Corallococcus caeni: one gene and its partner. The protein of the gene in region 1 interacts with the protein of each later gene in a pairwise test. Links are inferred from orthologs where the notes say so. Each region holds a gene or a part of one and is shown on either strand. Other genes may lie near its edges. The genes, in order: secD and pheT.

Evidence for each region.
Region 2: the proteins of secD (region 1) and pheT interact in binary tests that used the Escherichia coli proteins (3 or more experiments, as listed by UniProt). The link is inferred for Corallococcus caeni from one-to-one orthologs.

Annotation. Positions count from the first base shown.
Region 1 is NZ_BTTW01000017.1:26,317-41,077, reverse strand. What follows is about bases 8,495-11,428. They hold secD (protein translocase subunit SecD), read left to right. Parts: upstream 8,495-9,042; coding sequence 9,043-10,815; downstream 10,816-11,428. Other genes in these bases: secF (protein translocase subunit SecF), read left to right, coding at 10,846-11,428; yajC (preprotein translocase subunit YajC), read left to right, coding at 8,693-9,043; tgt (tRNA guanosine(34) transglycosylase Tgt), read left to right, coding at 8,495-8,541. In the rest of the region: AABA78_RS38595 (protein kinase domain-containing protein), read left to right, coding at 1-641; AABA78_RS38590 (KamA family radical SAM protein), read left to right, coding at 758-2,128; AABA78_RS38585 (KamA family radical SAM protein), read left to right, coding at 2,128-3,363; AABA78_RS38580 (hypothetical protein), read right to left, coding at 3,398-3,991; AABA78_RS38575 (hypothetical protein), read right to left, coding at 4,055-4,390; AABA78_RS38570 (hypothetical protein), read right to left, coding at 4,429-4,977; AABA78_RS38565 (SpoIID/LytB domain-containing protein), read left to right, coding at 5,092-6,198; tRNA preQ1(34) S-adenosylmethionine ribosyltransferase-isomerase QueA, read left to right, coding at 6,251-7,339; more of tgt, read left to right, coding at 7,345-8,494; more of secF, read left to right, coding at 11,429-12,009; AABA78_RS38535 (outer membrane beta-barrel protein), read right to left, coding at 12,085-12,669; single-stranded-DNA-specific exonuclease RecJ, read left to right, coding at 12,840-14,555; AABA78_RS38525 (YHS domain-containing protein), read right to left, coding at 14,578-14,761. UniProt on the Escherichia coli protein: Part of the Sec protein translocase complex. Interacts with the SecYEG preprotein conducting channel. SecDF uses the proton motive force (PMF) to complete protein translocation after the ATP-dependent function of SecA.
Region 2 is NZ_BTTW01000003.1:849,479-864,404, reverse strand. Bases 7,379-10,477 are described here. They hold pheT (phenylalanine--tRNA ligase subunit beta), read left to right. Parts: upstream 7,379-7,770; coding sequence 7,771-10,185; downstream 10,186-10,477. Other genes in these bases: AABA78_RS17530 (integration host factor subunit alpha), read left to right, coding at 10,280-10,477; pheS (phenylalanine--tRNA ligase subunit alpha), read left to right, coding at 7,379-7,740. Also shown: AABA78_RS17585 (LPP20 family lipoprotein), read left to right, coding at 1-488; AABA78_RS17580 (hypothetical protein), read left to right, coding at 494-880; AABA78_RS17575 (AI-2E family transporter), read left to right, coding at 1,036-2,220; AABA78_RS17570 (uracil-DNA glycosylase), read left to right, coding at 2,217-2,897; thrS (threonine--tRNA ligase), read left to right, coding at 3,140-5,068; infC (translation initiation factor IF-3), read left to right, coding at 5,137-5,823; rpmI (50S ribosomal protein L35), read left to right, coding at 5,921-6,127; rplT (50S ribosomal protein L20), read left to right, coding at 6,220-6,567; more of pheS, read left to right, coding at 6,691-7,378; more of AABA78_RS17530, read left to right, coding at 10,478-10,666; AABA78_RS17520 (cyclic peptide export ABC transporter), read left to right, coding at 11,038-12,702; AABA78_RS17515 (glycosyltransferase), read right to left, coding at 12,684-14,009; AABA78_RS17510 (glycosyltransferase), read right to left, coding at 14,020-14,826; AABA78_RS17505 (galactosyltransferase-related protein), read right to left, coding at 14,861-14,926.

The DNA of each region.
Region 1 (14,761 bases):
CTCCGGTGGTCGAGAACACGCCGCCTCCCACGACGCCGGAGACGCCTCCGGAGAAGCCCGCCGAGCCGCCCGCGCCGAAGACGTTCACCGCACTGTTCGAAGGACAGGAGGGCGCGGAGATCACCGTCGACGGCAAGTCCCTGGGCAAGCTGCCCGGGGCGAAGCTCGGCGACCTGGAGATGGGCAAGAAGTACACGTTCACGGCGAAGCGCGCGGGCTACAAGCCGTTCTCCGGCGACTTCACGTCCAAGGGTGACGCCGAGGTGCGTGTCCCCGTGGACATGGTGGCGGAGTCTCCGCCTCCCGAGCCGAAGGCCACGCCCACCCCCACGCCTCCGAAGCCGAAGCCGCCGGTCGTCGCGGAGCCGAGCCCGAAGCCCCAGCCGAAGCCGCCTCCGCCGAAGCCCGCCGCTGCCGCGATGGGCAAGTTCGCCTGCAGCACGTCGCCGGCGGGCGCCCAGATCTGGGTGGATGGGAAGAACACGGGCCGCGTGAGCCCCGTGACGCTGGGCAATCCGCTCGCGCTGCCGGTGGGCAAGCGCAAGGTCGTCTTCAAGCTCAACGGCAAGTCGACCAAGCCCCAGGTGGTGGTGATTGAGGCGGAGGGCATCGCCAAGCTCATCAATGTCCCGGTGAACTGAACGGACGCACTGCGCCATGGGGCATCTTGTGCCTCTGGCGATTGTTGAGCAGGGATGCCAGGGGGCAGGCTATGACGCCTCGCCCACGACGCTCCTTACGTTGAGGTGATGTGTTCATGAGCACGACGTCCACTCGAGGCAAGCCCGACGCTGGCCCCGCGCAGCAGCCGTTCACCTATCCCCTTCGCAAGGAGTTCGTGGAGCCCGACTGGCGGCGCATCCCGGGCTTCAAGGACGTCACCGCGGCGGAGTGGGAGAGTTCGGTGTGGCAGCGCAAGCACACCGTGAAGAACCTGCGCGAGCTGAAGGCGACGCTCGGGGAGCTGCTGCCGGACGACCTGGCCGCGAGCATGGAGCTGGACCAGAAGGAGCGGGCGACGATGTCCATCCTCGTCCCGCCCCAGATGCTCAACACCATGAACCTGGAGGACCTGTGGAGCGACCCGGTCCGCAGGTACATGCTGCCGGCGCTCGCCGACCGCCGCACGGACTGGCCCAACCACCCGCGCGCCAGCCGTGACAGCCTCCACGAGGCGGACATGTGGGTCGTCGAGGGCCTGACGCACCGCTATCCGACGAAGGTGCTGGCGGAGATGCTGCCCACGTGCCCGCAGTACTGCGGCCACTGCACGCGCATGGACCTGGTGGGCAACGACGTCCCGCAGGTCTCCAAGCACAAGTTCGCGACGGGGCAGAAGGAGCGCTACGAGCAGATGCTGGACTACCTGCGCCGCACGCCCACCGTGCGCGACGTGGTGGTGTCCGGCGGCGACATCGCGAACCTGCCCATCCAGGCGCTGGAGCCGTTCGTCAGCGCGCTGATGGACATCCCGAACATCCGCGACATCCGCCTGGCGTCCAAGGGGCTCATGGCGCTGCCGCAGCACTTCCTCCAGGACAGCGTGCTGGCGGGGCTGGACCGGCTGGCGAAGAAGGCCGTGGAGCGCGGCGTGGACCTGGCGCTGCACACGCACGTGAACCACGCGCAGCAGCTCACGCCGCTCGTGGGCAAGGCGGTGCGCAAGCTGCTCGACATGGGCTTCCGCGACGTGCGCAACCAGGGCGTGCTCTTGCGCGGGGTGAACGACAGCCCCAAGGCGCTCCTGGACCTGTGCTTCACGCTGCTCGACCACGCGAAGATCCTGCCGTACTACTTCTACATGTGCGACATGATCCCCAACAGCGAGCACTGGCGGCTGTCGGTGGCGCAGGCGCAGAAGCTCCAGCACGACATCATGGGCTACATGCCGGGCTTCGCCACGCCGCGCATCGTCTGTGACGTGCCGTTCGTGGGGAAGCGGTGGATCCACCAGGTGGCGGAGTACGACCGCGAGCGCGGCATCTCCTACTGGACCAAGAACTACCGCACGAGCGTGGAGGCGAACGACCCCGGCGCGCTCGAGCGGAAGTACGAGTACTTCGACCCCATCGACACGCTGCCGGAGTCCGGCCAGGCGTGGTGGCGGGATCAGCCCAAGGCGGCGTGATGGACTCCTCCGCGGTCGGGACGGCGCTCAAGCCGTCCCTCCGTCCTTCGCTCAGTGCCGAGGGACGGGCCCGGTTGTTCCCGTCCGCGACCGACGCGGAGTGGACGGACTGGCGCTGGCAGCAGCGTCACTCGGTGCGCAATCTGGAGCAGTTGGAGCGTTACGTGCGCCTGACCCCGGAGGAGCGCGCCGGGGTGCAGGAGACGTCCTCGCTGTTTCGGATTGGCATCAGCCCGTACTACCTGTCGCTCATCGACCCGGAGCACGCGTCGTGCCCGGTGCGCATGCAGTCCATTCCGGTGCGCGCGGAGGCCCGGGTGCGGCCCGGGGAGCTGGAGGATCCGCTCGGCGAGGACAAGACGCGCCCGGAGGAGTGCATCGTCCACAAGTATCCGGACCGGGTGCTGTTCCTTGCCCTGGATACGTGCTCGGTCTACTGCCGCCACTGCACGCGGCGGCGCATCACCAAGGGTGGCGAGGCGGAGCTCACCAAGGACCAGATGCGCCGGGGCATCGACTACGTGCGCAACCACCCGGAGGTGCGCGACGTGCTCATCTCCGGCGGCGATCCGTTCCTGCTGGGCGAGGAGCGGCTGGAGTCGCTGCTCGCGCCGCTGAGCGAGATTCCCCACGTGGAGATGATCCGCATCGGGACGCGCGTGCCGGTGGTGCTGCCCATGCGCGTCACGGATTCGCTGGCGCGCCTGCTGCGCCGGTACGCGCCCGTCTACGTCATCACCCATTTCAACCACCCGAAGGAAGTGACGCCCGAAGCCCGTGAGGCGTGCGAGCGGCTGGTGGACCATGGCGTGCCGGTGGAGAACCAGGCGGTGCTGATGCGGCAGCTCAACTCGGATGCGCGCATCATCAAGGAGCTGTCGCACGTGCTCCTGCGCAGCCGCGTGCGGCCGTACTACCTGCACCAGATGGACGTGGCGGAGGGATGCGAGCACCTGCGCACGCCCATCGCCAAGGGACTGGAGATCCTCCAGCAGCTTCGCGGTCACACCAGCGGGCTCGCGGTGCCGCACCTCGCGGTGGACCTGCCGGGTGGAGGAGGGAAGGTCACCCTCCAGCCCGACTACGTCATCGAGCGGGGCGAGCGGGAGACCCTGTTCCGCAACTACAAGGGCCAGACGTACGCCTACCCGGAGCCGGAGGAGACCGACTGCTCCTGCCCGTACGACGAGGTGTGGCAGGCGCGGTCGCGGGAGCTGGCCTCCCAGGGCCGCTGACGGCCCCGTCGGTGGTCCGGTGCCGCGGCGGGGCTTACCTGCCGCGGCGTGAGGACTTGGACGACTTCCGGGTGAAGGACTTCTTCACCGTGCCGGCGCTGGAGCCAATGTCCACGACCGGCGCACCCGCCGACGCACTGCTGTCCAGGCTGCCGTCGACGTCCACGGAGGGCTCCGCGCCCTCCTCGGACTCCAGCTCCACGGGGTCCGCGTCGCTGAAGCCCTGCTGGATGTGGACCTCGCCGTCGCCCTTGCGCTTCTTGGCCTCGGCTTCCTTTTCGGCCTTGGCCTTGTCGTCGAGTCGCTTGGCCTCGTTGGCGGCGCGCTGGTTGTCCTCGGGCGTCATCCGGGCCGTGAAGGTGGCGAACTCCTTCGCGGAGACGCCGTGCTTCTCCATGACCTTGGCGGCTTCCTTCTGCTGGTCGCGGATGGCCTGGCCGCGCTCCGCGTTGCTCATCTCCGACGGCTTCCGGTTGCCGTGGTCGGCGTTCACCTTCGCCTGGGCCGCGGCCTCATCGCGCTGGATGGCCGCCACCTTCTCCGGCGTCAGGCCGTCGTCCTCCGCGAGGGCAGGGGCCGCCAGCACGAGCGACGAGGCAGCGAGCATCAACGAGAGACGGGTCATCATGGGGAGGCTCCTCAATCCGGCCCATCATAGGCACGGAGTCAGAGGCGACGCATGGGCGGTTCTTCAGGGCGCCTGACACCGCGTGCAGCCGTCACCCGCGCCCGCGCACTGCTCGCGCGCCCTGGCGCAGCGCGGCGGCAGGTCGTCCCGGTCGGCTTGCCGCTCCACGAGGCCGCAGAGCTCCTCCGCCGTGGCGCACGTCTTCGCGGACACGTCGCACTGCTGCGCGCACGTCAGGTCGTCTCCCTGCTCGCGGGCCCGGAGTTCGTCGAGGCGGGCCTCGATGCCGTCGAGGGCCGCGTCGTCGTCCCCGGCCACCCGGGTGTCCACGTGCTTCGTGCAGCCCGTCAGCGCGATTCCCGCGATGAGGAGGGCCAGCCATGACCGGGTCGCTCGCATGGGCCTACCCATATGCGTCCGCTCCGGGCCGCGTCCAGTCAGCGGCGCTCGGGGGAGCGCATGCGGCGCTCGGGGCGGGGTTCGGGCTCAGGGGGCCGGGACCAGTAGAGCCAGGCGGTCAGGGCCAGGAGCGCGGCCACGGCCAGCTTGCGCAGCCATTCCTCCCGCGCCCTTCCGGGTGAGTTCGCGTCGGCCTCGGCGGCCCGGGCCAGCCCGGCCTCCACTTCAGGTCCCAGTTCGTGCATCCGCCGGCACAGCCAGGCCACGGGGGCGAGCGCCACCGGCACGGGCGCGGTGTCCTTCTCCACGGCCATGGCCAGCATCCGCTCCCAGGCGGTGGCTTCCTCCTGGCTCCCGGGGGACCTCGCGGGCAGTTCCAGCTGCCGGGACAGGGCCTCCGCGGAGCGGAGCAGGAGCACCGAGAAGGCGCCGCTTGAAATCCCGTACCAGGCCGCGCACTCCGCCAGGGGCCGGCGCTCCACGAGCCGCCGGACCAGCACGGCGGCCGTGCGGGGCTCCAGCTCACGCAGGGCCGCGACGAGGGCCTCGGGGGAGAGGCGGGCGGCATCAGGGACGAAGGCGGTCACGGGGCTCCATTCTGCGGCATCCGCCCGGGGTTTTCGCGGGCTCCCGCCGTGGGGGTGCCCCGGGCTCCGGCCGATTTCTTGAGGCGGATCGCCCCGCCCCTAGACTGTTGGACCATGTTGCAACGTGTGGCACTGCTGCTGCTCCTGCTCGCGTCGTCGCGGGCGTTCGCCGTGGAGACGATGCGCATTGCCATGGACGACCCCGGCGACGAGGTCCGCGTGAGCGGCCGGGGCCTGGGCTTCGGCCCCGATGCCGAGGACGGCACCTTCGTCGCCATCAACGGCGGGCAGGCCACCGTGCGCCGCCGCAACGGCAAGCTGGAGGTCAACGGGGCGCCTGTCATCGGGGACGCCATCCGCTTCCGGGGCGGCATGGAGGCCACCGACGCGGGCGGCCCCGGCAACGAACCCCTCAAGGCGGGCAGCGCGCAGGTGCGTGGCGACGTCGTCGTGCGCCTCTTCAAGAGCAGCCTCCAGCTCATCAACGTCATCCCCCTGGAGGACTACCTCGCGGCGGTGCTCGGCAGCGAGATGCCCGTGTCCTTCCCCCTGGAGGCCCTCAAGGCCCAGGCCGTGGCCGCGCGGACGTACGCGCTGCAGAAGAAGCTCGATTCCTACGGCGCCGCCTTCCACATGGGCAGCAGCGTGCTCCACCAGGTGTACGGCGGCGTCAACCGCGAGGACGCCAAGACGCGCGCCGCCGTGGAGGCCACCCGGGGCGAGGTGCTCACGTACGACCTGGCCCCCATCGAGGCGTACTTCCATGCCTCCTGCGGCGGACACACCGAGTCCGGCCAGGACGCCCTCCAGCGGAACCTGCCGTACCTGCAGCCCGTCGACTGCCCCTGCGGGAAGCTGCCCGCCAGCCGCTGGTCCGCGACCCTCCCCGAAGCGGAGCTCCGCAAGGCGCTGAAGTCCCCGCCGGACGGCATGCGCGTCAGCGGCCGCACGCCCACGCACCGGGTGACCCGCGTGACGCTGGCGGATGGCACCGTGGTGGACGGCGTGCAGTTCCGCCGCAAGCTGGGCTACACGCGCCTCAAGAGCCTGGACTTCGACGTGGAAGCCTCCGGCAAGAACTACGTGTTCACCGGGCGTGGCTTCGGCCACGGGGCGGGGCTGTGCCAGTGGGGCGCCAAGGCCTTCGCCGACCAGGGCAAGACGTACCGGGAGATCCTCTCCCACTACTACCCGGGCGCCGAGTTCCAGCAGCTCTACTGACCTCCCACGCCGGTTCCGTGAGGGCGCGGGGGCTGCTACAAGCGCCAACCCCGTGTCGTCCCTCCTCTCCGACTACGATTTCGAGCTCCCCGAGGCGCAGATCGCCCAGGCCCCGCTACCCCACCGGGACGCGTCGCGCCTGATGGTCGTCAGCCGCGCCACCGGCGCCTGGAGCCACCAGCACTTCACCGACCTCGTGGACCTGCTGCGCGAGGGAGACCTGCTCGTCCTCAACGACGCGCGCGTCATCCCCGCGCGCCTCCTGGGCCAGAAGAGCGGCACCGGCGGCCGCGTGGAGCTGCTGGTCGTCCGGCCCGCCGCCGCGGCCACGCTCACCTCCGCCGCGCTCGGCGGCGCGCCCGAGTCCCTGGAGTGGGTCTGCCTGGGGCAGGCGTCCAAGGGCCTCAAGCCCGGCCAGTCCGTCACCTTCGCCGGGGGCCTGTCCGCCGAAATCCTGGAGGCCCTGGGGGGAGGGGAGTACCGGGTGCGCTTCCACGCGGCCCCGGGCACGTCGCTCGCCAGCCTCCTGGACGCGGCGGGCCGCCTGCCCCTGCCTCCGTACATCACCCGCGAGCCCGAGGCCGCGGACGCCGAGCGCTACCAGACCGTGTACGCCCGCGCATCCGGCGCCGTGGCCGCGCCCACCGCCGGCCTGCACTTCACGCCGGAGGTCTTCGCGAAGCTCGCGGCCAGGGGCGTCCAGCGCGCGGAGGTGACGCTCGACGTGGGGCCCGGCACCTTCCTCCCCGTGCGTGAAGAGGTGCTGGACAAGCACCACATGCACCCGGAGCGCTTCACCGTGCCGGAGGCCACCGCCGCCGCCGTGAACGCCGCGAAGGCCGAAGGGCGCCGCGTGGTCGCCGTGGGCACCACCGTGGTGCGCACGCTGGAGTCCGCCACCGACCCCGAGACGGGCCGGCTGCGCAGCGGCCCCGGCGAGACGGCGATGTTCATCCGGCCCGGCTATGTCTTCCGCCAGGTGGACGTGCTCCTCACGAACTTCCACCTGCCGCGCTCCACGCTGGTGATGCTGGTGAGCGCGCTGCTGGGCCGCGAGCGCACGCTGGCCGCGTACCAGGAGGCCGTGCGCGCGGGCTACCGGTTCTTCAGTTACGGCGATGCCATGTTGGTGAAGGAGTGAGTGCCGTGGTCGACGAGCAGGGCAGGGAAAAGGGCGAGAAGGGCGATACCCGCGTGCCCCCGGGGCTGGTGCGCTTCGAGCTGTTGCACGAGGACACCAGCGGGACGAAGGCGCGCCGCGGCCGGCTGCACACGCCGCATGGCCCCATCGAGACGCCCATCTTCATGCCCGTGGGCACCGTGGGCAGCGTCAAGGGCGTGGGCCCGGACGACCTGAAGACCCTGGACGCGCAGATCATCCTGGGCAACACCTACCACCTGATGCTCCGCCCGGGAGAGCCGCTCGTCGGGGAGATGGGCGGCCTGCACCGCTTCATCTCCTGGGACCGGCCCATGCTCACCGACAGCGGCGGCTTCCAGGTGTTCAGCCTGTCGGAGAAGCGCAAGATCACCGAGGAGGGCGCCGCGTTCCAGTCGCACCTGGACGGGTCGCGGCACTCGCTGTCGCCGGAGCGCTCCATCGAAATCCAGGAGACGCTGGGCGCGGACGTCATCATGGCGTTCGACGAGTGCCCCCCGTCCACCGAGGACCGGGCCTACCTGGAGAAGTCCCTGGCGCGCACCACGCGCTGGCTGCACCGGTGCGTGAAGGCGTGGAGCCGCGAGCGCTCGTCGCTCTTCGGCATCGTGCAGGGCGGCCTCCACGAGGACCTGCGCAAGCGCCACGCGGAGGAGATCTGCGCGGTGGACCTGCCCGGCTACGCGCTGGGCGGCTACTCCGTGGGCGAGGCCCCGGAGGCGATGCACGCGGGCGTGGCGTACTCGGCGCCGCTCCTGCCCCGGGACAAGCCGCGCTACCTCATGGGCGTGGGCACGCCGCTGGACCTGGTGACGTGCGTGGAGCAGGGCGTGGACATGTTCGACTGCGTGCTGCCCACGCGGTGCGCACGCAACGGCCTGCTCTTCACCTCGGAGGGCAAGCTGGTCATCCGCAACGCGGCCTACGCCAGGGACCCCCGTCCGGTGGACCCGGCGTGCTCCTGCTACACCTGCCGCACGTTCAGCCGGTCCTACCTGCGCCACCTCTTCGCCGCGGGCGAAATCCTAGCGATGCGGCTCAACACCCTGCACAACCTCCACTACTTCCTGGACCTGATGTCCCAGGTGCGCCGCGCCATCGCCGAGGACCGCTTCGCCGCGTTCGCCCGGGACTTCCGGGCCAAGGCCGTGGCGCAGGAGGCCGAACGCAAAGGCGGCCGGTGAGCGGGCAACGGGATTGCCGCGCTTCCGGCGTTCACTTGCTCACATGGGGCGCCCTTGCTAAGAGGCCACCCTTTCGGATGTTTTGACCCCACCCGTACGCCGGGTCGGGGCCGCTATCCCGAGTCCTCCCTCCCAAACGACGAGGCAGTACGTGGCTGACAGTTTCCTGATTCTCGCGCAGGCCGGGGCCGGTTCCCCCCTGGGGACCTTCGGCTTCCTCGCCGTGCTGGTGGCCATCATGTACTTCGTGATGATCCGCCCCCAGCAGAAGCAGCTCAAGGAGCACCGCAACCTGCTCGCGGGGCTGAAGAAGGGGGATGACGTCGTGACGTCCGGCGGCATCCTCGGTCGCATCCACCAGGTGGACGACTCCACCGTGACGCTGGAGGTCGCCAGCGGGGTGCGCGTGCGCGTGCTCAAGTCGGCTGTCAGTGCGAAGGGATCCGTTCCGGTGGCGGGCGCCCCGGCGGCGCTCCCCGCTGAGAAGAAGGAGGAGAAGTAATGGACCGCGGCTGGTGGTGGAAGTTCGGACTGATTGTCGCGGTGACGCTGGGGACCATCTGGTTCCTCGTCCCGACGTACTACTCGCTGGTGGTGTTGGACCGCGCCGAGCGCAACAACATCGCCGTGCTGGAGCAGCGGCTGCCCAGGTGGGCGCCCCCCGCGAAGTACCGCCTCAACCTGGGGCTGGACCTGCAGGGCGGCATCCACATGGTGATGCGGGTGGACACCAAGACGGCCCTGCAGAAGCGCACCGAGCGCCGCGGGCAGCAGATCGCCACCTACGTCAACGACAAGAAGCTGGGCGAGGTGACGGCGGACACGGATCCGGAGCGGCTGCAGCTGACGCTGACCGCGAAGGACCCGGCGACCATGGACGCCATCCAGAAGGAGGTGCTCGCCACCTTCACGGACTTCTCCCTGGAGTCGCGCAACGGCGCCACGCTGGTGCTCAAGCCGGACGAGGGCCAGGTGAACCGCTTCCGTGACGAGGCCGTGGACCAGGCCATGCTCGTCATCCGCCGCCGCATCGACAAGTGGGGCGTGGCGGAAGTGGACGTGCGCAAGCTGGGCACGGACTCCATCCAGATCTCGCTGCCCGGCCGCAGCAACCCGGAGCAGGCCAAGGAACTGGTGGGCACCACCGCGCAGCTGGAGTTCCGGATGGTGGACGACACCAACCCCCAGGTGTTCGCGCAGATGTTCCAGCAGAACCCGCCCCCGCCGGAGAGCAAGATCACCCTGGTGGAGGACGAGGGCTTCCCGCAGCTGTCCTCGCCCAACCGCGAGGCGCTGCTGGCGTACGCGAAGGACAAGACGCCGGAAGGCCGCGACGTCGTCACCGAGTGCGTGGCGAACCCGGTGAAGAAGAACGACTGCATCGCGTACCGCAGCTACCTGCTGGACAAGAACGTGCCGCTCACGGGCGAGAGCCTGTCCGGCGCGGACGCGTCCGTCAGCCAGATGAACGAGCCGGAGGTGAACATCGCGTTCGACCCGGCCGGCGCGCGTGAGTTCGAGAAGCTCACCGAGGCCGCCGTGGGCCGCCGGATGGCCATCGTGCTGGACGACAACGTGCACACCGCCCCGCGCATCAACGAGAAGATTGGCGGCGGCCGCGCGCGCATCACCATGGGCCGCGCCGGTGCGCGCAGCTTCGAGGAGTGGCTGGGCGAGGCGCAGACGCTGGCGCTGGTGCTCAAGGCCGGCGCGCTGCCCGCGCCGGTGACGGTGGGCGAAATCCGTCAGGTGGGCGCGACGCTGGGCGACGAGCTCATCAAGAAGGGCAGCCTGGCCGCGCTGGTGGGCCTGGCGCTCGTCGTCGTCTTCATGGCCATCTACTACCGCAAGTCCGGCCTCATCGCGGACGTGGCGCTCATCCTCAACGGCCTGCTCATCCTGGCGGGTCTGGCGTTCTTCAACGCCACGCTGACCCTGCCGGGCATCGCGGGCTTCGTGCTGACGCTGGGCATCGCGGTGGACGCGAACGTGCTCATCAACGAGCGCATCCGCGAGGAGCTGTCCCACGGCAAGTCCGCGCGCGCCGCGGTGGACCAGGGCTACGACCGCGCCTTCTGGACCATCTTCGACGCGCACGTGACGACGCTCATCGCGGGCTTCATCCTGTTCTTCACGGGAACGGGTCCGGTCCGCGGCTTCGCCACCACGCTCATCGTGGGCCTCCTGGCGTCGCTGTTCACGTCCATCGTCGTGACGCGCGTCATCACGACCTACTTCGTCCACGGCCGCAACGCGCAGTCGGTGTCCGTCTAACCGGCCTCCAGCGCCCTCGGGAAATCCGCCATGCAGATTCTCAAGCACAAGACGAACATCGACTTCATTGGAAAGCGCAAGCCGGCGCTCTTCATCTCCACGCTCATCAACCTGGCCATCATCGTCGGCATCGCGGCGGTGGGGTTCAACTTCGGCGTGGACTTCGCCGGCGGCACGGTGGTGGAGCTGAAGTACAACACGCCCACCACCGCGGAGCAGGTCCGCGAGAAGGCCCAGGCGGGCGGTCTGCACGACGTCAGCGTCCAGGGCGTGGGCGCGGCCGAGGAGAACTCCTTCCTCCTGCGCATGGGCGGCGTCACGCAGCTCACGGAGGAGAACGCCGAGCGCGCGAAGACGGCCATCCAGGGCCTGGGCGAGACGCGCAACGTCTACGCCGACATGGCGAACGGCATCGTGAACTTCCGCTCCACGCAGCCCATGTCCGCGGAGGCGGTGAAGAAGGCCGTCGAGGGCGCGGGCATCGGCGTGCAGGAGGTGCGTGACCTGGGCGCGAACCAGGGCGGCACCGGCTACGACTACCAGGTCGTCGCGAGCGGCATGGCGGACAAGGTGTTCGCCGCGCTGGGCGCGGGCCTGGAAAAGCCCAACTTCGAGCAGCGCCGCGTGGACTACGTGGGCCCGCAGGTGGGCAAGCAGCTGCGCAACCGCGGCATCATGGCGCTGCTGTACTCCATGGTCGCCATCCTCATCTACGTGGCGTTCCGCTTCGACTTCAAGTTCGGCCCCGGCGCGCTGCTCGCCATGGTGCACGACGTCATCATGGTGGCGGGCTACTACCTGGTGAGCCGGCGCGAGTTCAACCTCACGTCCATCGCCGCGTTGCTCACCATCGTGGGCTACTCCGTCAACGACACCATCGTCATCTACGACCGCATCCGCGAGGACATGGTGAAGTACAAGGGCAAGCCGCTGCCGGAGATCATCAACATCGCCGTCAACGACACGCTGGGCCGCACCATCCTCACCTCCGGCGTGACGGCGCTGTCGCTCATCGGTCTGCTCATCTTCGGCGTGGGCGAGATCTTCGACTTCGCCATGGCGATGCTGGTGGGCATCCTCGTGGGCACGTACTCGTCCGTGTACATCGCCAGCCCGCTGGTCATCTGGCTGGACGAGCGCGCGCACGCCCGCGAGGCGCACCACGGCTCCAAGCAGGAGCCGAAGGCGGCCTGAGCCGTCTCCGAGCTTCGGTGCCTTGAAGCAACGAGGGCCATCCTCCCATCCCGGGAGCGAGGGCCCTTCGCTTTTTCAGAAGCGCGCGCCCAGCGTGAGCGACGCGTCCATCAGGCCGCCGCCGTTGTCGTCCGTCGAGGTGACGTTCGCGAAGTCCTGGTCGATGAGGAGCCGGTACGTGCCGCGCACGCCCGCCGTGAGGCCGCCGGTGTTGAACTCCAGGCCCACCGCGAGCGGCACCTCCTCCATCAAGTCGCTGTCGTAGAGCCCCGCGCCCGCGCCGCGCACGTCCACGTAGGACAGGCCCAGGCCCACGCCCGCGAAGGGGCGCACCGCGGTGAGGAAGGGCGGCGACACCTTCACCAGCGCGCTGCCGCCGTTGCGCACCAGCGAGGGCGCGTCGAAGAGGCGCGTGTCGGAGACCTTGTTCTGCGAGCCCTCGTAGCCGACCTCGAAGCCGAGGAAGGTGGTGGGCTGGAGGTTGAGCGTGAGGCCCCACAGCGGGCCGGTGCTCGACAGGTCGCCCAGGTCGCCCGTGTAGTCGCCTATGCCGCCGCGCAGAAAGACGTTCACGTCCCCCTGCTTCTTCTGCGCGAGCGCGGGCCCCGCGCCCAGCACGACGGCCAGCAGGGCACCGCCCTGGAGAAACCTGCGAAGCATGCGGACCTCCCTGTCCACGGGTGTGCACTCAAGCTGGGCACCGCGCACCCGCCGTGCAGGTTGACGGCAGGAAGGCAGGCGAGCGCCCGCCTGAACACGCGTGCAGGAGGGAGGTGTGAGTAGTCGGGTTGGACTGCCTTGGTCGGACGTCTGAGGTACTGTCCTTCACCATGCGGTGGTTGCTTCCAGATGTCGTCGAGCAGGAGGTCGGTTCGCTTGCGGGTGAGCTGTCGCTGCACCCGTTGGCGGCGAGGGTGTTGCTGCACCGGGGCTACCGCACGCCGGAGGCGGCGTCGGCCTTCCTGTCGGACCGGCTGGCGGACCTGCCGGACCCGTTCCGGATGAAGGGCATGGGCCCCGCGGTGGAGCGCGTGCTGCGCGCGGTGCGGCTCAAGGAGAAGGTGACGCTCTACGGGGACTACGACGTGGACGGCGTGTCCTCCACGTCGCTCATGTACCTGTTCCTCAAGGAGCTGGGCGCTGCCCCCGCCACGTACATCCCGCACCGGCTGGACGAGGGCTACGGCCTCAACCTGGGCGCGGTGGAGCGCATCGCGCAGGACGGCACTCGCCTGCTGGTGACGCTGGACTGCGGCATCACCTCCGTGGCGGAGATTGCCCGCGCGAAGGAGATGGGCCTGGACGTGGTGGTGGTGGACCACCACACGGTGCCGCCCACGCTGCCGCCCGCCACGGCGGTGCTCAACCCGCACCAGCCCGGCTGCGAGTACCCCACCAAGGTGCTGTGCGCGGCGGGCGTGGCCTTCAACCTGTGCATGGGCCTGCGCAAGCGGCTGCGCGACGACGGCTTCTTCGCCACGCGCAAGGAGCCCAACCTCAAGGCGCTGATGGACTTGGTGGCGCTGGCCACCGTGGCGGACGTGGTGCCGCTCACCGGCGCCAACCGCATCCTCGTGGCGCACGGCCTCCAGGAGCTGTCCCAGGGCCGGCGCCCCGGCATCCGCGCGCTGAAGGAGGTGGCCGGCATGGAGCCGGACGCGTCCGTCACCGCGGGGCAGGTGGGCTTCCGCCTGGGGCCCCGCATCAACGCCGCGGGCCGCCTGCACGACGCGTCGCTGGGCCTCCAGCTGTTGTGCGCGGACTCCGTGGAGACGGCGCGCTCGCTGGCGCAGGTATTGGACCGCGCGAACGCGGAGCGACAGGGCATCGAGAGCAGCATCCTCACGCAGGCGCTGGCGCAGGCGGAGGAGCACAAGGACTCGCGCGGGCTGGTGCTCTACGACGAGGGCTGGCACCCGGGCGTCATCGGCATCGTCGCGTCGCGCGTGGTGGAGCGCTACCACCGGCCCACGGTGATGGTGGGCGTGAAGGACGGGGTGGGGAAGGGCTCGGCGCGCAGCATCGAGGCGTTCCACCTGTACGACGCGCTCACGGGCTGCTCGGACCTGCTCATGCGCTACGGCGGGCACAAGCACGCCGCCGGCCTCACCGTGGACGCGAAGCAGCTGCCCGCCTTCCGCGAGGCGTTCGCGAAGATTGCCCTCCAGCGCCTGACGCCCGAGGACCTGATTCCGCGCTGCCGCGTGGACGCGGTGGTGAACCCCCGCGACCTGGACGCCACGGCGGTGGAGTCGCTGCAGAAGCTGGGGCCCTTCGGCCAGGGCAACCCGGAGCCCGTGCTGGTGCTGCGCGGCCAGCAGGCCCGGCCGCGCGTGCTGCCCGCGAAGTCCGGCGCCAGCGGCGCGGGGCACCTCAAGCTCGCGCTCGTGGACGCGCCGGAGCTGGACGCCATCGGCTTCGGCATGGCGGACCGCGTGGGGCTGGTGGAGGGGCCGGTGGACCTGGCCTTCCAGGCCGGCTTCGACACCTTCCGCGGCCAGCGCAAGCTGTCCCTGCGCCTCAAGGACGTGCGTCAGGCCGCCTGACGCCGTCCGCGGTACCCCTTCGCTACGCGAGCCCCCAGCGCACCCGGCCCGGCGACATCAGCGCGCCGGCCCGCGCCAGCTCGTTGAGGCGGAAGCGCTCCGCCTGACGCTCGAAGGCGGTGCGGCAGCCCTCCGAACAGAAGAAGTACCGGCGCTTCTTGTACTCCGACGAGGGATGGCCCTCCGGGGCCTCCAGGTGCCGGCCG
Region 2 (14,926 bases), on another replicon or contig:
TGAAGGGCCGCGTCGAGGGCGCCATCCGCGGCTACAAGGTCCTGGCCACGCGCTACTTCTCCGACAGCGGCGTGGAGATGGACGTGGAGGTGCCGCTCGCGGCGCTCGCCGCGGCGCTGACGCCTTCGCAGGAGCCGGCCATCGTGCTCAACGACGGCGCCGCGAAGTACACGGGCCTCGTGGTGGACGCGCGCGGGCTGGGCGTGACGCCGGTGCTCGCGCCCCGACTGGTGGACGCGACGGGCAAGGCGCTCTACGGCGCGACGGTGCTCACGGAGGAGGCGCGCGGCACGGCGGGCGTCGCGGCCTGGTTCGACAGCCTGGACGCCGCGCGGAAGGCCTCGCGCGTGGGTGACAAGCCCCTGGTGGTGAAGGCCGCGCAGCTCCAGGGCTCCGACCTGGTGCTGAGCGCGGAGGGCGCCCGCGCGCTCGCCGAGGCGAACACGCGCTTCCTGGCCGAGGGCCGGGTCGCCATCGTCACGCAGTAGCGCTCATGGCTCGCGTGTGGAACGACGCGGTGTTCGCGGTGCTCGCGGTGGCGCTGACGGGCGGCTGCGCGACCCCTTCGGAGCAGCCCGCGACGGTGGCCCGCGCGGAGGCGCTGATGGCCTCCAACGCGTCCAAGCGCGGCGACCTGGTGCTCCGCTGTGAGCCCGCGGACGCCCAGGTGCTGCTGGACGGCGTGGAGCAGGGCACCTGCACCGACTTCGCCGGGGTGTCCCGAAGCCTGCGGCTGGGGGACCCGGGCTTCCACCAGGTGGAGGTCAAGAAGCGCGGGTTCTACCCGTACACGACCTACTACCAGCCCAGCGGGGCGCGGGTGACGTTGAAGGTCAAGCTCCGGCCGCTGGCGCCCGAGGGCGGCACCGGTTCCCCCTGATGCGCCCCGCGCCAGGGCTGGCGCCCTGGACCGCAAGGTGGCGGGCGAGGCCCCTGGCAGGTTCGTTGGACCGCAATCCGGGGGCGAAGACGCCGTAGGATGGGAGGGGACAGGAGGCGGTCATCGGACGTCGCAAGAGAGGCAGTGAGCGCGCGGTGAAGGTTCCCCAGCCCGCGGCGACCCTGGAAGTCTCCCCGGTGCTGCACGTCGTGCACCCGGAGCCCGTGCCCCCGGCCGGCGACCCCTCGGCCCTGGACGAGGCGGAGGCCCGCCGGGTCGACTTCGTCTGGTCCGGCGTGATGGTGGGCTCGCTGGCGCTGGTGTTCGCGCTCCTGTCCGTGTTCGGCGGGGTGGCGGTGCCGGTGCTGCTGGCGCTGACGGGCGCGTACGCGTTCAACCCGCTCGTCACGCTCCTGGAGAAGCGCGGCGTGGACCGCACCTGGGGCACGTCCATCCTCTTCTTCGCGGGCACGCTCCTGCTGGTGGGCGCGGGCCTGTACCTGGTGCCGGTGTTCCGCGACGAGGCGGCGAAGCTGCCCGGCTTCTTCCAGCGCGCCAGCACCCAGGTGGTGCCGCAGGTGGAGTCGCTGCTGGGCGTGTCGCTGCCGGACCTGGTGAGCCAGCGCACCGCGGAGCTGGGGGAGAAGGCCTCCGAGCTGATTCAGAGCGCGGGCCCCACGGCGGCGCGGCTGGTGGCGAGCTTCGCCGGCAACACCGCGCGCTTCGCGGCCACGCTGCTGGGACTGTCGGTGGTGCCGGTGCTGGCGTTCTTCTTCCTCCAGGACTACCCGCGCCTCATGGGCCGCATCCAGGACCTGCTGCCGCGCCGCTCCGTGGCGCTGGTGAGCCAGCGCTTCCGCGAGGTGGACGAGGTGCTCTCCGCCTTCGTGCAGGGCCAGCTCACCGTGGGCGCCATCCTGTCGGTGCTCTACGCGGTGGGGCTGTCCGTGGCGCGCATCGACCTGGCCATCGCCATTGGCCTCATCGCGGGCTTCGGCAACATGGTGCCCTACCTGGGCACGGGTATCGGCGTGGTGCTGGCCGTGCTGGGCGTGCTCCTGTCGTGGCAGGGGCCTTGGCAGCTGGCCGTGGTGGCCGCGACCTTCATCATCGGGCAGCTGGCCGAGGGCTTCGTCATCACCCCGCGCGTCGTGGGGGAGAAGGTGGGCCTGGCCCCCGTGGCGGTCATCATCGCCGTGCTCGCCTTCGGGGAGCTGTTCGGCTTCGTGGGCATCCTGCTGGCCGTGCCCGCCAGCGCCATCCTCAAGGTCGTCCTCAGCGTCGTCATCCAGCGCTACCGCCGCACGCAGCTCTACAAGGGGAGCGTACAGGGGCCGTGACGAAGCTGGAGAAGCTGCACCAGGAGATTGTCGCGTGCCGGGCCTGCCCCCGGCTGGTGGCCTGGCGGGAGGAGGTGGCCCGCGTGAAGCGGCGCGCCTACCGCGACTGGGACTACTGGGGGAGGCCCGTCCCCGGCTTCGGAGACCCCAGGGCCCGGCTGATCATCGTGGGTCTGGCGCCCGCCGCGCACGGGGCCAACCGGACGGGGCGGATGTTCACCGGGGACCGCTCCGGCGACTTCCTCTTCGCGGGCCTGCACCGGGCGGGCTTCGCGAACCAGGCCCACAGCGAGCGCCGGGACGACGGGCTGAAGCTGACGGACGCCTTCATCGTCGCCGCCGGCCGGTGCGCGCCGCCGGACAACAAGCCCCTGCCGGAGGAGCTGGCCCGCTGCGCGCCGTTCCTGGACCGGGAGATGGCGCTGTTGCCCGGCCGGGTGCTGCTCGCCCTGGGGGCCATCGGGTGGAACGCCGCGCTGGCCTCGGTGGCCCGCACCGGGGGGGCCCTGCCCACGCCCCGTCCCGCCTTCGGGCATGGCGCCGAGTTCCGGCTGCCGGACGGCCGGTGGCTCGTGGGCAGCTACCACGTCAGCCAGCAGAACACCCAGACGGGGAGGCTCACCCCCGCCATGTTCGACGCGGTGTTGAAACGCGTCCGCGCGTTGTTGGAGACGTGAACGCGGGGAAGAGAAGGGCCCGCGCTCATGTTCCTTGACAGGTGTGGGAGCCCGCTGTTATTCCCCGCGCCCATCCGCACGACGGGTCGTTAGCTCAGCGGTAGAGCACTACCTTGACACGGTAGGGGTCAGTGGTTCGATCCCACTACGACCCATCATCAGTAAGTGTTCCATCTCGCGGGCGGCCGGCTTTCTCAAAAGCCTGCCGCCCGTACTTTTTTCCAGCGCAGGGGTTTTCCGCCATGTCCGAATCCATCACGGTGACGCTCCCCGACGGCAGCCAGAAGCAGACCGCCCGGGGCACGACCATCGCGGACTTCGTGAAGGGCAGCATCGGTGTGGGGCTCGCGAAGGCGGCCCTGTTCGCCCGGGTCAACGGTCAGGACATGGACCTGGCCCGCACGCTCGACGAGGACGCGAAGCTGCAGATCTTCACGTCCAAGAGCCCGGAAGGCCTGGACCTCATCCGCCACGACGCCGCGCACGTGGTGGCCAGCGCCGTGCAGCGCCTGTTCCCCGGCACGCAGGTGACCATCGGTCCCGCGACGGAGGAGGGCTTCTACTACGACTTCTTCCGCGAGAAGCCCTTCACCCCGGAGGAGCTGGAGAAGATCGAAGCGGCCGCCAACGCGGAGCTCAAGCAGGACATGCCGTTCGTCCGCACGGAAATCTCCATGGAGGACGCCATCAAGCTCTTCGAGGAGAAGGGCGAGAAGTTCAAGGTGGAGATCGTCAAGGACATCGCCGCCAAGGGCGCCAAGACGCTCACGCTCTACACCCACGGCGACTGGGTGGACTTCTGCCTGGGGCCCCACGCGCCCAGCACCGGGAAGATCGGCGTCATCAAGATCCTCTCCTCCAGCGGCGCGTACTGGCGCGGCGACCACCGCAACCCCATGCTCCAGCGCGTGTACGGCACCGCCTTCTTCGACAAGAAGGCGCTGGACGCGTACCTCACGCGCATCGAGGAGGCGAGGAAGCGCGACCACCGCAAGCTGGGCAAGGAGCTGGACCTCTTCCACTTCCACCCGTACTCGCCGGGCGCCGCCTTCTGGACGCCGAAGGGCACCACGCTCTACCAGACGCTGTCCAACTGGATGCGCTCGCTCACGGCCGGTGACGGCTACGTGGAGATCAAGACGCCCCTGATGTTCAACAAGGGCCTCTGGGAGACGAGCGGCCACTGGGGCAAGTACAAGGAGAACATGTTCCTGGTGCTCGACAGCGAGTCCGGCGAGCACGACTTCTCCCTCAAGCCGATGAACTGCCCGTCGCACCACCTGTTCTACGGCTTCAAGAAGCACAGCTACCGCGACCTGCCCCTGCGCCTGCACACCCAGGACGTGCTCCACCGCAACGAGGCCGCGGGCTCGCTGGGCGGCCTCACCCGCGTGCGCCAGTTCGCGCAGGACGACGCGCACATCTACTGCATGGAGAGCCAGATCACCGACGAGGTGCGGCGCTTCGTGCAGCTGCTGGACCGCGTCTACAAGGCGGTGGGCCTCACCTACGCGGTGAAGCTGTCCACGCGCCCCGAGCAGCGCCTGGGCGACGACTCGCTCTGGGACCGCGCGGAAGGCGGCCTCAAGGCGGCGCTGGAGTCGCTGGGCCTGCCGTACGAGCTGGCCCCCGGCGACGGCGCCTTCTACGGCCCGAAGATCGACTTCGCCGTCTCCGACAGCATCGGCCGCAAGTGGCAGCTGGGCACCATGCAGCTGGACTACCTGGCCCCGGAGCGCTTCGACCTCACCTACGTGGGCGAGGACAACGCCGAGCACCGCCCGGTGGTCCTCCACCGCGCCATCTTCGGCTCCTTCGAGCGCTTCACCGCCATCCTCATCGAGCACTTCGCCGGCGCGTTCCCCGCGTGGCTCGCCCCGGTGCAGGCCACCCTGGTCACCGTGGCGGACCGGCAGCTGGACTACGCCCGCAAGGTGCGCGACGACCTGCGCGCCAAGGGCTTCCGGGTGGAGCTGGACGAGCGCGGCATGACGCTCAACGCGAAGATCCGCGAAGCCCAGATGCAGAAGGTCCCCTTCACCCTGGTGGTGGGCGACAACGAGGTGGAGGCCGGCGCCGTGGCCCCCCGCCGCTACGGCGGTGAGGACCTGAAGACGATGAAGTACGCCGACTTCGAGGCCCTCCTGGCCAGGGAAGCCGCGCTGCCCTGAACGGCAGTGCGGGGGGCTTGACTCCCCGTCTGGGCTGGACTACTTGCGCGACTTCCGGGGATTGAGGCATGCCCTCAGTCCCCGAGCCGTCGGAGGGTCCTCCCATCGTCCGCGATCAGAGAACCAATCGCCGTATCCGAGCCCGGGAGGTCCGCGTCGTCGGACCGAACGCCGAGCAGCTCGGGGTCATGTCCCTGGAATCAGCCCTGACGCGCGCCCAGGCGGACGGTCTCGACCTCGTCGAGATCTCCCCCATGGCGAAGCCGCCGGTCTGCAAGATCATGGACTACGGCAAGTTCAAGTACGAGGAGAAGAAGAAGGCCTCGGACGCGAAGAAGAAGCAGGTCGTGGTCCACCTGAAAGAGGTGAAGCTCCGCCCCAAGACGGAGGAGCACGACTACGAGTTCAAGGTCCGCAACGTCCGCCGGTTCCTGGAGGAGGGGAACAAGGCGAAGATCACCATCCAGTTCCGGGGTCGTGAAATCACCCACAAGGAGCTGGGGAGCGCGATCCTGGACGACGTGACGAAGGACCTGAAGGAAATCGCGGTGGTGGAGCAGAACCCCCGGATGGAGGGGCGCCAGATGTTCATGATCCTGGCTCCCAACCCGAAGGTGGCCCAGCGCGCCCGGGAGCTCGCCCGCCAGGCGGTGGAGGCGGCCGCCAGGAAGCAGGAAGGCAGGCCGGCGGTCGCCGCGGCGGTCGTTTCCGCGTCGGCTGTAGGAAATCCTGCCCCCGTCGCGGCAAAAGAGTGATAGAGGCTTCCGCCCAAAGCGTCCGGGGACCGTGTGCCCCGGTCCGCCGTCAGTCACGAAGACTGCCGGCCGACAGGCAGAAGGAAGGTTTGGGATCATGCCCAAGTTGAAGACCCGCAGCGCCGCGAAGAAGCGCTTCCACGTGAAGAAGAGCGGCCAGGTGAAGTTCGGCAAGGCGTTCAGCAAGCACCTGTTCACCTTCTCCAAGACGCCCAAGCAGAAGCGCGGCAACCGTGGCACGGGCCACCTGCGCGACATGGACGCCAAGAAGGTCATCAAGGAGCTGTTCCCCTACGGCGCCTGAGTCGTTCCTCGGGTTTGAACCAATCGTGAGTCCTGGCGGAGCGGCGTGAAGCCAGCGCCCCGGGGCCCCCTTCCAGAAGTCAGGAGTGTGTCATGCGCGTCAAAAAGGGATTCAAGGCTCGTCGTCGTCGTAATCGCATTCTCAAGCTTGCCAAGGGCTTCCGCGGCCGTCGCAAGAACTGCTACCGCCGTGCGAACCAGGCCGTCGAGCGCGCCCTGGACTACGCCACCCGCGACCGCGCGGTGCGCAAGCGCAACTTCCGCTCGCTGTGGATCGTCCGCATCAACGCGGCCGCCCGCACCGTGGGCCTGTCCTACTCCAAGCTGATCGCCGGCTTGGCGAAGGCGAAGATCAACCTGGACCGCAAGGTCCTGTCCGATCTGGCCATCGCGGACCCCGCGGGCTTTGCCGCCATCGCCAACATCGCGAAGGCAGCCTGAGACACGGCCGGCGGTGACGCCGGCCCCCGAAGCTGAAACGGGCTGCCTCCACCAGGGGGCGGCCCTTTTTCTTGCCCGGCGCTTGAGGCGTCCGGGGCGTGAATGGAAGGCGGGAAGAGGACCATGCGAGACCGGTTGCAGGCGTTGGCGGACGCGGCGCGCCAGGAGATCTCCGGCGTGTCGGAGCCCTCGCAGGTGGAGGCTTTGCGCATCCGCTACCTGGGCAAGAAGGGTGAGCTGTCCGCGGTGCTGGGGGGCATGGGCAAGCTGCCCCCGGACGAGCGGCGCGCCCTGGGAGAGATCGCCAACATCGTCAAGGCGGAGCTGGAGCAGCTCCTGGCGGACGCCACGCGGCGCGCCGAGGAGGCCGCGCTGGAGGCCCAGCTGAAGGGCCCGAAGCTGGACGTGACGCTGCCCGGGCGCGCGGTGCCGCCGGGTGGACGGCACCCGGTGTCGCGCACGCTGGAGGACATCGTCCGCACGTTCGCGCGGCTCGGGTTCGAGGTCGCGGTCGGGCCGGAGATTGAACTCGACTACTTCAACTTCGAGGCGCTGAACCTGCCCAAGGACCACCCCGCGCGGGACATGCAGGACACGTTCTACGTGGACGAGCCCAGCCTGGGCCACGCGAAGAAGGCGGACAGCCCGTCGCTGCTGCGCACGCACACGTCGCCGGTGCAGGTGCGGCACATGCTGTCGCGCAAGCCGCCCATCCGCGCGGTGATGCCGGGCCGGGTGTACCGGCGCGACTCGGACATCACGCACACGCCCATGTTCCACCAGGTGGAAGGCCTGCTGGTGGACAAGGACGTGAGCTTCGCGGAGCTGAAGGGGACGCTGGACGCGTTCGTGAAGGCGTTCTTCGGCTCGGAGACGCGCACGCGCTTCCGCCCATCCTTCTTCCCCTTCACGGAGCCCTCCGCGGAGGTGGACGTCACCTGTGCGTCGTGCGGCGGCAAGGGCTGCCGCGTGTGCAAGCAGACCGGGTGGCTGGAGGTGCTGGGCAGCGGCATGGTGCACCCGAACGTCTTCACCGCCGCAGGCTACGACCCGAAGGAGGTGACGGGCTACGCGTTCGGCATGGGCGTGGAGCGCCTGGCCATGCTGCGCTACGGCATCGACGACCTGCGGATGATGTTCGAGAACGACGCGCGCTTCCTCGCGCAGTTCTGATTCCGGCCCACCACTCAAGAGGACAACCCTGTGAAGATTTCAGTGAAGTGGCTGGGTGATTACGTGGCGCTGCCGCCGTCCGTGGACGAGCTGGCGCGCAAGCTGACCGCGGCGGGCCTGGAGATTGAAGGGGTGGAGCGCCCCGGCGAGGGCCTGCGCGGCGTGGTGGTGGCGCAGATCCGCGAGTCGGTGCAGCACCCCAACGCGGACAAGCTGTCCGTCACGCAGGTGGACATCGGCGGCTCCGCGCTGTTCCAGGTGGTGTGCGGCGCGAAGAACTTCAAGGTCGGCGACAAGGTGCCGCTGGCCACCGTGGGCGCGAAGCTGCCCAACGGCATGGAGATCAAGCAGGCCGCGCTGAGGGGCGTGGACAGCTTCGGCATGCTCTGCTCCGCGAAGGAGCTGGGCATCACGGAGGACTCGTCCGGCCTGCTCATCCTGCCCGCGGACACGAAGCTGGGCGTCCCCATCGCGGAGGCCCTGGGGCTGGATGACTCCGTGCTGGAGGTGAACGTCACGCCGAACCGGCCGGACGCGCTCAGCCACCTGGGCATCGCGCGCGAGGTGGGCGTGGTGACGGGCGCGCAGCTGAAGGTGCCGCAGCCGAAGCCCGCCGAGTCCGGCAAGCCGGTGGCGGAGCTGGTGAAGGTGCGCATCGACGCGAAGGAGCGCTGCTCGCGCTACGCGGCGCGCGTGGTGGAGGGCGTCACCATCCAGCCGTCGCCGCAGTGGATGCAGGACCGGCTGAAGGCGTGCGGCGTGCGCGCCATCAACAACGTGGTGGACGTCACCAACTACGTCCTCCTGGAGTATGGCCAGCCGCTGCACGCGTTCGACCTGGACAAGGTGGCGGGCCAGGAGATCGTCGTCCGCACCGCGAAGCCGGGCGAGAAGCTGCGCACGCTGGACGACAAGGAGCGCACGCTGGACCCGGACGACCTCGTCATCGCGGACCGGGACCGCGCGCAGGCGCTGGCGGGCGTGATGGGCGGCGGTGACAGTGAAGTCACGCAGGGCACGAAGCGCATCGTCATCGAGTCCGCGCACTTCCACGGCTCCGGCGTGCGCCGGTCCGCGAAGCGCTACGCGCTGCACACGGAGGCGTCGCACCGCTTCGAGCGCGGGGCGGACCTGGACGCGGTGCTGCCGGCGCTGGACCGGGCCGCGCAGCTCATCGCGGAGCTGTCGGGCGGCACGGTGGTGCCGGGCCGGGTGGACGTGCAGCCGGAGCCCCTGGCGCCGCGCCGGGCGACGCTGCGCTACGCGCGGGTGGAGAAGGTGCTGGGCGTGGCGGTGCCGGAGGCGGAGGTCCGGCGCATCCTGACGGCGCTGGGCTTCAAGTCCGTGGAGGAGGCGCAGGGCCAGACGACGTTCGAGGTCCCGCGGGCGCGCGTGGACGTGGAGCGCGAGGAGGACCTGATGGAGGAGGTCGCCCGCGTGTACGGCTACGACAACATCCCGGCGCGGCTGCCGCGCGGCCTGGAGACGCTGGCGCCGGAGCCCCTGTCCATGGAGGCGGAGCGCCGGCTGCGCCACGCGCTGGGCGGCGTGGGCCTGTCCGAGGTGGTGAACTACTCGTTCGTGGCGCCGAAGTCGCTGGAGGTGCTGGGCGGGAAGGAAGCGCCCATCGCGCTGATGAACCCGCTGAGCGTCGAGCAGTCGGTGATGCGCACGAGCCTCCTGCCGGGCCTCCTGGAGAACCTGTCGCGCAGCGTGCGCCACCAGGTGGAGTCGGTGGGCCTCTACGAGACGGGCCGGGCGTACTTCCGGGACGCGCAGGGCGGGCAGGGGATGCGCCCGGCCGCGCGCGAGGTGCCCCGCGTGGCGGGCCTGGTGTGGGGCCTGCGCGGCGGCGGCCGGAGCTGGACGCAGAAGGACTCGCGCGTGGACTTCTACGACGCGAAGGGCGCGGTGGAGGCGCTGTTGCACGCGCTGCACGTGGAGGGCGTGGCCTTCACCCCGGCGGAAGCCCCGGCGTACCACCCGCGCAGCTGCGCCCAGGTGGCGCTGAAGGACGGGACGGTGCTGGGCCTGCTGGGCGAGGTGCACCCGCGCGTGACGAAGGCGCTGGGCCTGCCGGAGGGCGTGTTCGTGTTCGAGTTGGACACGGAGCCGCTGTACGCGGCGGCGCGGCTGGTGCCGCAGGCGGCGGGGCTGCCCAAGTACCCGGCGGTGCTGCGAGACCTGGCGGTGGTGGTGCCGCTGGAGCTGCGCAACGAGGAGGTGCGCCGGGTCATCCTGGAGGTCGGGGCGCCCCTGGTGGAGGACGCGCTGGTGTTCGACGTCTACACGGGCAAGCCCATCCCCGAGGGGAAGAAGAACCTGGCGTACGCCTTGAGGTACCGCTCGCCCGAGCGGACGCTGACCGACGCGGAGGTCACGGCGGCCCACCAGCGCATCATCACGGAGGTGAACCAGCGCCTGGGGGCGGCCCTGCGCGCCTGAATTCCTGAATGAAGTCAGGACGTTGACACGGTTCGGGGAAGGCTGACACCATGCCCCGCGTTCACCGGCCATTCACGGGTGCCAGAGGACTCGCATGACGAAAGCGGACATCATCGAGGGGGTCTACGAGAAGGTCGGCTTCTCCAAGAAGGAGTCGGCGGAGATCGTCGAGCTCGTCTTCGACACCGTGAAGGAGACGTTGGAGCGCGGGGACAAGATCAAGATCTCCGGGTTCGGGAACTTCCAGGTGCGCCAGAAGAAGGCGCGCGTGGGGCGCAACCCGCAGACGGGCAAGGAGATCGAGATCAGCGCCCGCCGGGTGCTGACCTTCCGGCCGAGCCAGGTGTTGAAGAGCGCCCTGAACGGCGAGGCGCCGCCGGAGAACCATGCCGAAATCGACGCGCAGGAAGAGGCGGCGGCGGACGCAGCGGAGGCCCGGGGCGAGGACTTCGACGAGGGAATGGAAGAGGGCGACGAGTAGGTTTTTTTCACCAGCGCCCGTCACCTCGCGCTTGACCCAGGAAAGCGGCGAGGGCATAAGGGCGCACCGTTTCACGACGGCGGTTTTCGGGGCGTAGCGCAGCCTGGTAGCGCACTTGCTTGGGGTGCAAGTGGTCGCAGGTTCAAATCCTGTCGCCCCGACCAAATAGAGGCCCTGGAGTTCCCGGTGCAAGCCGGTGACTCCAGGGCCTTTGTTTTTTCCGCGCCCGGACGGGACGGGGGCCCTCGGATGTTCGGAAGTCGAATTTCCTTCTTTCCGCGAACTCTCCGAGAACAAGCTCCTACGCTGGGACGGCACCGGCTCGAAGTCCTGAGCCCGCCGTAGCCCCCGCGCGCTCGGAAGACTCGTCCATGAAACTCATCGCCTTCCTGCTGAGCCGCTCGCGAGGTCTGCTGCTGCTGGCGACGTTCGTTGGCATCGTCAGCGGCGCGAGCAGCAGCGCGCTCGTGTCCGTCATCAACACCGCGCTGCGCCAGGACACCTTCCGGGCCGGGAAGACCCTTGCCACGTTCAGCGGGATCCTGCTGCTCTGCGTGCTGTCGCGCCTGGCGTCGCAGTACATGCTCAACCACCTCAACCAGGGGGTGCTCCTCGAGCTGCGGATGCGGCTGAGCCGCCGGATCCTCACCTCCACGCTGCGCCAGCTGGAGGAGAAGGGCATGCACCGCCTCCAGACGCTGCTCTCGGACGACATCCCCGCCGTCAGCAACAGCCTGTCGCTGCTGCCCACCATCGCCATCAGCGCCGCCACGCTGCTCGGGTGCCTCGCCTACCTGGCCTCGCTGTCGCCCACCATCTGCTTGTTCATGCTCGGCTTCATCCTGCTGGGCGGACTCATCTACCGGCTGCCGGTCCGGCTGAGCCTGAAGTACTTCCAGCAATCCCGGGCCCAGAGCGACGTCCTCAACAAGGCGTTCCGCTCCCTGATGGAGGGCATCAAGGAGCTGAAGCTGCACGCTCCCCGGCGCGCGGCGTTCCTCGCCCAGGGCGTGGAGGCTCCCGCGCAGGAATTGGGCCGGCTGATGCGCGTCAGCTCCAACATCCTCAGCACCAACGCGAGCTGGACCACGTTCCTCTTCTTCGCCTTCCTCGGGCTGCTGCTCTTCAGCGTGACCCGCGTCACCGACGTGAGCGCCGCCACGCTGACCAGCTGCACGTTGATCATCCTCTACCTCCAGCAGCCGCTGGACATCCTGCTGGGCAGCCTCAACGTCCTGGGCCGCGGCAACATCGCGCTGGAGAGGCTCCAGCAGCTGGATCCCCAGGGCTGGAGCGCGAAGGAGGACGACAGCCCGCCCTACGCGGGGCCACCGCCCCACTTCGAGCGGCTGGAGTTCAGGGGCGTCACCCATAGCTACTTCCGGGAGAATGACGACACCCGCTTCGTGCTGGGCCCGCTCGACCTGAGCTTCCAGCGCGGGGAGCTGGTATTCCTCGTCGGAGGCAACGGCAGCGGAAAGACGACCTTCGCCAAGTTGCTCACCGGCCTCTACGTGCCGGATGCCGGAGAGGTCTGGCTCAACGGCGAGCGCGTCACGGACGCCAACCGCGAGCAGTACCGCCAGCTCTTCACGGCGGTGTTCTCCGACTTCCACCTCTTCGACAACCTCTTCGGAATGGACCCCTCCGGCCGGGGCGACCGCGTGCGGGAGTACCTGTCCCGCCTCCAGCTCGGCCACAAGGTCCGCATCAGCGAGGAGGGCAGCCTGTCCACCACGAGCCTGTCGCAGGGACAGCGCAAGCGGCTGGCGCTCTTGACGGCCTACCTGGAGGAGCGGCCCTTCTATCTCTTCGACGAGTGGGCCGCGGATCAGGACCCTGCCTTCAAGGAGATCTTCTACAACCAGCTCCTGCCGGACCTGAAGGCGCAGGGGAAGACGGTGCTGGTCATCAGCCACGACAACCGTTTCTTCCACGTGGCGGACCGGCTGCTCGTGCTCGAGTCCGGGCGGCTGGTGAACTCGTCACCGTCGATTGGCCACGAGCTCCCGGAGCGTCAGCGGCCCGCGTCGTGAGCACGCACGCGCCGCGCCTCCTCGAGGAGCCGCTCGAGGGTGCGCGCCACCTGCAGGGGTGACTCCGCCTCGCGGAAGCGCGCGCTCATGGCCTGGACCGCCTGCCGGTACCGGGGCTGGGTGATGACCTCATCCAGCAGCGCCACCAGCCCTTCCGCTGTCACGTCGAACGGAGAGCCCCGCACGCCAAGGCCGTGATGGGTCACGTGCCGGGCCACCCGGGGTTGATCATTCTGGAAGGGCAACGCCACCATCGGAACGCCGAAGTAGATGGCTTCCTTGGTGCTGTTGAAGCCGCAGTGGGTGACCATGGCGGTCGCGCGCTGCAACAGCTTGAGCTGCGGCACCTCGCTGGCGGCGATGATGTTGGGTGCCGCGCGCTCCAGCAGCTTCAGGTCGGCCAGCGGTCCCGCCGAGACGACGAACTGCCAGTCCGGCCGGCGGGCGGCCGCGGCGCCCAGGACGCGGAGGAAGTCCTGCTGCCGGTTCAGGACGTAGGGCACGGAGCCCAGCGCGACGAGGATGAGCGGCCGGCCCTCCTGGAGCCGTGCCCAGTCGAAGTCCGGCTCCTGGCGGTCCAGCGCGATGCAGGGCCCCAGGAAATGAAGGGTCTCCGGGAGCACCTGCTCCCCCGTCTCCAAGAGCTCCCTGGGGCAGAGCACCACCCTGGGCGTGCTCGAAGGAAGGGTCCGCCCGAGCCCGTCTGCTTCGTCCCCGGGAAGACCGTACTTGCGCGCCAGCTTCGTGAGGAACTCCGCCGTAGGGGGGAGGATGCCGAGCGCCGCCCCCGCCTGCACCAGCTTCCGCCGCAGGCCCGCACGCACCGCGCCCCAGGCCCCCGGGGGCCGCGAGGAAGGCCCGGGCTGGCGCGGCGGCCCCGCTGGCACCGTGGTGTTCACGAGCACCGTGGGCACCCCGTTGCCATGGGCAATCAGCGGCAGGTCCCGCTCAATCACATCACACAAGAAGAGGTCGGGACGCAGCCGCTGGAAGACCCCATTGAGCTCTCCCGCGAGCATGGCTTCCATCATCCGTCGGAGCCTGCCCACGTGCCTGTGCATGTGGCGCAGCTGCCCCCAGCGGTCGCGGCGCATGCGCAGCGAAGAGGCCTCCCTCAGGTCGCCCTCGGGAAAGAGGTCTGGGAAGAGCGGTACGAAGTCGAAGCCCTCCGCGCAGACGTGAGCCTGGGCATCCAGGAAGCCCCAGAAGTGGATGCGATGTCCCGCCGACTGCAGGGCCCGGGCGATCTTCAGCGCCGGGTTGATGTGTCCGGGGGTGGAGCCCGCGGCGATGAGGATGGTGGCCATGCCGGTGTGCCTATGAGAACCAGCGGCGGAAGAGCCGGCCCAGGCCTCTCGAGCCGGGAGCCGCCACGGGGTAGCGCGCGCGAAGGTCGGCCGGGAGTGTGTCGAAGGCGTACGCCTCGCCTCCGCCGAGGGACGTGAGCTTCAAGCCCCGCTCGTCGGTGAGGTAGTCGTAGCCGAGGCGCTGGTAGCGTGAGCCGGGATCGAGCTGCTCGTAGCGCTCCCGCCGTGCCTGGCGGTCCTCCGGCTTCACCATGCGCAGGTGATAGAGGTTGTGCGGCAGCAGCAGGTGCCTGGCCCCCTCGAGCTGCTGGGGGTACCACACGCCGTGGAACTTGGTGTGGCGCGTGCCCTGGAAGGTCATCGTGTCCGGCAGGGGGAAGGCGCAGCAGCGCGTCTTCTTTCCCCAGAGGCCATCGGACCGGTACTGCGCCACGCCGTCCCACAGCTCGCGGTAGCGCACCGTGACCAGCGGCCGGTCGCGCTTCTCCGCCTTGCGCAGGAGGTCCGGCAGCCGGACGAGGAAGTCCTGCTCGAAGCGCTCGTCGGCGTCGCAGCACAGCACCCAGCGGGCGCCCAGCGCCTTGGCGCGCTCCAGCAGGCGGGTGCGGTTGCCCAGTTCGTCCCACCCCTCCATCTCCGCGCGGGGCGGGTTGGTGAGGACGTCCGCCACCTTCGGCTCGGCGGCGAGCACGGCGCGCGTGCCGTCGGTGGACCCGTCATCCAGCGCGACGATGGCGTCCACGTGGTCGCGCAGGTGCGCCAGGCAGCCCGCCAGGTGGTACTCCTCGTTTCGAAGCTGCATCACGGCGACGAGCACGGGCGGTTGTCCTTTGCGCGAAGGGTTCCGGGGCTCACTGTCGGCGCCAGTCGAAGGCCACTCGCTGGAAGCTCTCGCCCCAGCCGTCGGGGTTGGCCTG